2 regions of the Azospirillum sp. TSH100 genome follow, and region 2 is predicted to be linked to the other one. Evidence: predicted binding sites of a transcription regulator. Region 2 holds the regulator's gene; the other holds the start of a gene.
What was found. The regulator LexA, encoded in region 2, represses DNA repair genes until DNA is damaged. The targets are predictions, from matches to a motif close to ATGTTCTANTTTGGTTC.
Positions count from the first base shown of each region.

Region 1: the regulator LexA is predicted to act here: its motif matches at 822-838, upstream of pheA (chorismate mutase).

Region 1 covers NZ_CP039635.1:946,409-948,868, forward strand. The annotation lists gene E6C72_RS16870 (homoserine O-acetyltransferase) at 1-715, opposite strand, end outside; gene pheA (chorismate mutase) at 893-1,789, shown strand; gene hisC (histidinol-phosphate transaminase) at 1,931-2,460, shown strand, end outside.
Region 2 covers NZ_CP039634.1:2,362,601-2,365,060, forward strand. The annotation lists gene glp (gephyrin-like molybdotransferase Glp) at 1-699, shown strand, start outside; gene lexA (transcriptional repressor LexA) at 898-1,620, shown strand; gene E6C72_RS11215 (ComEC/Rec2 family competence protein) at 1,667-2,460, opposite strand, start outside.

The sequences.
Region 1 (2,460 bases), on a different replicon from region 2:
GCGCGGCCATGCGGGCGACGGCCAGACCGGCTTCCGGCTTGGTGCCTTCCAGCAGGTAATTGCCGCCGCGCCATTCCGGGTCGGCCATGATCGCCTGACGGCCGACCTCGTGGAAGGCGATGTTCTGGGCCGAATGGCGGGCGGCGGTGGCGATGGGCACCGCGGCGAACACCGACTCCGGATAGGCGACCGCCCATTGCAGCACCTGCATGCCGCCCATCGAGCCACCGATGACGCAGAACAGCTTCTCGATGCCGAGATGCTCGACCAGCAGCTTCTGCGCCCGCACCATGTCGCCGATGGTCACGACGGGGAAGGACAGGCCATAGGGCTGGCCGGTGGCCGGATCGACGTCCTTCGGCCCGGTGCTGCCCAGGCAGCCGCCCAGCACGTTGGAACAGATGACGAAATAGCGGTCGGTGTCCACCGGCTTGCCAGGGCCGACCAGCATCTCCCACCAGCCGGGCTTGCCGGTGACCGGGTGCTTCTCCACCACGAAATGGTCGCCGGTCAGGGCGTGGCAGATGAAGATCGCGTTGGACTTGTCGGCGTTCAGCGTGCCGTAGGTCTGGTAGGCGATCTGGAAGCCGCCGATCTCCACCCCGCTGTCCAGCCGCATCGGCCGGTCGACCGCCAGACGCACGCGCTTGCCCGGCATGACCTGTTCAGTGGAGGCTGGGGCATTGGGGGCGGAGCTGTCGAGGGCCGCGGACATCTCGTTTCGTGCCTTGTCGGAAGCCTTACGGCGCCTTGATGGAGACCGTCAGGGAGCTGTGGCGGAACGGGAGCGTATAGCTACGAAGCCGGCCTTCGGAGTGTCAATGTTTTCTTTGATTTCAGGGCGCATGCGGACTACTACTAACCGGCTCTGCATTCGATGGTTTTTTGACCCATGGCCTCCGCACGGACCCCGCTCGACGATTTGCGCCGCGAAATCGACCAGATCGACGACGCGATCCATGACCTGTTGATGCGCCGCGCCGCCGTGGTGGAACGCATCGGAGCGGCCAAGGGCAATGGCGCGGCGGAAGTCGGCGCCCAGCCCGTCTTCCTGCGCCCGGCGCGCGAGGCGACCATCCTGCGCCGCCTGATGGCCCGCCATGCCGGCACCTTCCCCGCCCAGGTCGTCGTCCGCATCTGGCGGGAGATGATCACCGCCTTCACCCGCATGCAGGGGCCCTTCGCCGTCGCCGTCTATGCGCCGGAGGACCGCCGCGGATTCTGGGACGTGGCGCGCGACCATTTCGGCGGGTTCGTGCCGATGACCGCCGTCAACACCCCCGCCGCCGCCCTGCGTGCGGTGTCGGAGGGAACCGCGACAGTCGCCGTGGTGCCCTATCCGGCCGAGGACGATTCGGACCCCTGGTGGCGTTTCCTGGTGTCGGCCGACGCCGGCCGGCCGCAGGTGGTGGCGCGGCTGCCCTTCGGCGGGCGCGGCAATGCCCGCGGCGAGAACCGCGACGCGCTCGCCATCGCCGCCGTCCCGCACGAGCCGACCGGCGACGACCGCACCCTGCTGAGCATCGAGATCGGCGGCGACCTCAGCCGCGGCCGTCTGAAGGATGCGCTGGAGGCCTGCGGCCTGCCGCCGGTCGGCTTCTGCACCTGGCATCCGGCCGGCCACGCCACCGGGATGAGCGGCGGCGGCCCGTCGGTCCATCTGGTCGAGATCGCCGATTTCGTCGGCCAGGGCGACCCCCGCCTGGCCCGGCTGACCGAACGCACCGGGGACATCCCGGTGCGGGTCAATGTCGTCGGCGGCTATGCCGTGCCGCTCGCTCTGGGCTGATGTGCACGAATGAGGCGAGCCGCCGGGGCGGCTCCTGCCTTATCCTGCCGGCCCTCCGTGAAACGATGGAACAGTGCCGTCGGAACTGTTCCTCCCGATCCATGAACCGCCCATCCACCATCGTCGGAAGGTAAGCAGACCATGACCCAGCCGAACGGCCCACAGCCGCGTCCGGGGATTCTCGACATCGCCGCCTATGTCGGCGGCGAGCATCAGGGTCATATCCGTCTCGCCTCAAACGAAGGGGCATTGGGGCCGAGCCCGAAGGCGATGGAGGCCTATGCGGCGGCGGCCGGAACCCTGCATCGCTATCCGGATGGCGGTTCGGCCGCGCTGCGCGGCGCCATCGCCAAGCGCTTCAACCTGGATGCCGACCGCATCGTCTGCGGTGCCGGGTCGGACGAGATCATCAGCCTGCTGATCCGCTCCTATGCCGGACCGGGCGACGAGGTGCTGTATTCGCAATACGGCTTCCTGATGTACCCGATCGGCGCCAAGTCGGTCGGCGCCACCCCGGTGACGGCGCCGGAGGACGGGCTGACCGCCAGCGTCGACAATCTGCTGGCCCGCGTCACCCCGCGCACCCGTCTGGTCTTCCTCGCCAACCCGAACAACCCGACCGGCACCTATCTGCCGGCCTCGGAGGTGGCGCGGCTGCATGCCGGCCTGCC
Region 2 (2,460 bases):
ATCGCCATTCTCGCCACCGGCGACGAGATCGCCCTGCCCGGCGACCCGCTGGGGCCGAGTCAGATCGTCAGCACCAACGCACTAGGCCTCTGCGCCCTCGTCACCGCCCAGGGCGGCCTCGCTCACAATCTCGGCGTCGCCAAGGACACGCCGGAGAGTGTCGCCGCGCTGGCGAAGGGGGCGGCAGGCTGCGATCTTCTGGTCACCACCGGCGGAGCGGCCCATGGTGATTACGACCTGGTTCGTGACGTTCTGGCCGAACAGGGCCTGGCGCTGGAGGTGCAGACCGTGGCGATGCGGCCGGGCAAGGCGCTGATGTTCGGCCGGGCCGGATCGGTGCCGCTGCTGGGCCTGCCCGGCAACCCGGTGTCCACCGGCGTCACCGCCATCCTGTTCCTGCGCCCGATCCTGCGGCTGCTTCAGGGCCTGCCGCCGGAGGACGACCGTCCGCCGCTGCGTGCCCGCCTGACCGCCGCGCTGAAGGCCAACGACCGGCGCGAGGAGTATCTGCGCGCCACCCTCGCCGCCGGCCCTGACGGGGTGCTGACCGTCACCCCCTTCTCCCGCCAGGACAGCGCCATCACCACGCTCTACGCCCAGGCCGACTGCCTGATCCCACGCCCGCCCCATGCCGATCCGGAGCCTGCCGGCGCCATGGTGAGCGTGCTCCCTTTGACGGATGGTGTATTCAGCATCTAGACTTGAACGGAGCGCCAGGACGGCGGATTGAACAGTTGAACATCACCCGGAAAACTGTTTCACGGCGTTCCAGATGTTCCATTCAAGTTCTAAAACAAGCCGATGGGGGGCTTGACGGGCAGCAGGAACCAAACTAGAACATGGAGCAACGTTTAGTTTTTGTTCCATCTTCAGTCTGGCGACGGCCGGGAGGCATCCATGCTCACGCGCAAGCAGCACGAATTGCTGCTGTTCATCCACGAACGGCTCGGCCAGGGCGGTGTCTCGCCGTCGTTCGACGAGATGAAGGACGCCCTGGGCCTGAAGTCCAAGTCGGGCATCCATCGCCTCATCACCGGGCTTGAGGAGCGTGGTTTCATCCGCCGCCTGCCCCATAGGGCCCGCGCGCTTGAGGTTCTCCGCCTCCCCGAGGGTCTCGACGCCGCCCGCTCGCGCACCGCGCCCAAGCCGAAGTTCCAGCCCAACGTCATCAAGGGCGATTTCGCCTTCGCCGGCCGCGACACCGCCCCCCCCGCTCCGACCCCGGCCGCCGGGAACGAGACCGTTCAGCTTCCGCTCTATGGCCGCATCGCCGCCGGCACGCCGATCGAGGCCCTGCGCGACAACAGCGCCTTCGTCGACATCCCCGCCTCGATGCTGACCAGCGGCGACCATTACGCGCTGGAGGTTTCCGGCGACTCGATGATCGAAGCCGGCATCCTCGACCACGACACCATCATCATCCAGCGCTGCGATTCGGCTGAGAACGGCACCATCGTCGTCGCCCTGGTCGATGAAGGCGAAGTGACGCTGAAGCGCCTGCGCCGCAAGGGCAACACGGTCGCCCTGGAACCTGCCAACGCCGCCTATGAGACCCGCATCTTCGGTGCCGACCGCGTCCGCGTGCAGGGCAAGCTGATCGGTCTGGTGCGGAAGTACTGAGACGCTGCACAGGGGGAAGGGGCGCGGTTGAGCGATCGCTGCGACATCACCTTCCCCCGGTCCACGGCCGGTCTCCCCTGACACCCCGCACCGTCTCCAGTCTAATTCCGTCTGTCGTCACCGTCAGCGCATGCGCGCCCTCATGCCGCAGCGCCCAGCGGTCGGCGACAAATTCCGCCCGGCACCGCCGCGCCACCGCCGCCGTCACCACGGCATCAACCGCGCCGCAATCCTCATCCAGCGCATCCGACAAGCGCGGCAGCGCCACGGTCTTCCCTCCGACCCGGTACAAACACCCCAGCGCATCGCAGCTCAGCGATCGCTCTCCCTCACTCCATCCGCCCGCCGCCGGCCAGGGATCCGCCGCCGACCGTTCGCCGTCGCGCTCCCGCCAGGTCTCGGCCACCCGCCCGCCGCCCTTCACCGACGCACTCAACCGCCCATCCGGCAGCCGAACCGCCGTTACCGACCCATCGCCCGCCACCAGCACATCCGGCCGCACCGCCAGCATCGGCGAGGCCAGCCCCGCCAGGATCGGCAGCATCCCCAGCCACCGCCACCGCTGCCGCCAGATGCACAGCCAGATGCCGCCCAGCACCAGAACCGCAAAGCCCTCCGCCGGCATTGCCGTTACCGTCAGCGACGCCCAGGGCAATCGGCCGAAGAACTCCGCTGTCCAGATCACCGCCCGGTCGCCCCAGTTCATGGCGATCAGCGCCGGTGCCTCCAATCCGAAGGGGAGCAGCGCATAAGCGATCAGGCTCCACGGCATGACCCAGAAGGATGTGATGGGAATCGCGATCAGGTTCGACAGCACGCCATAGAAGGCGATCTGCTGAA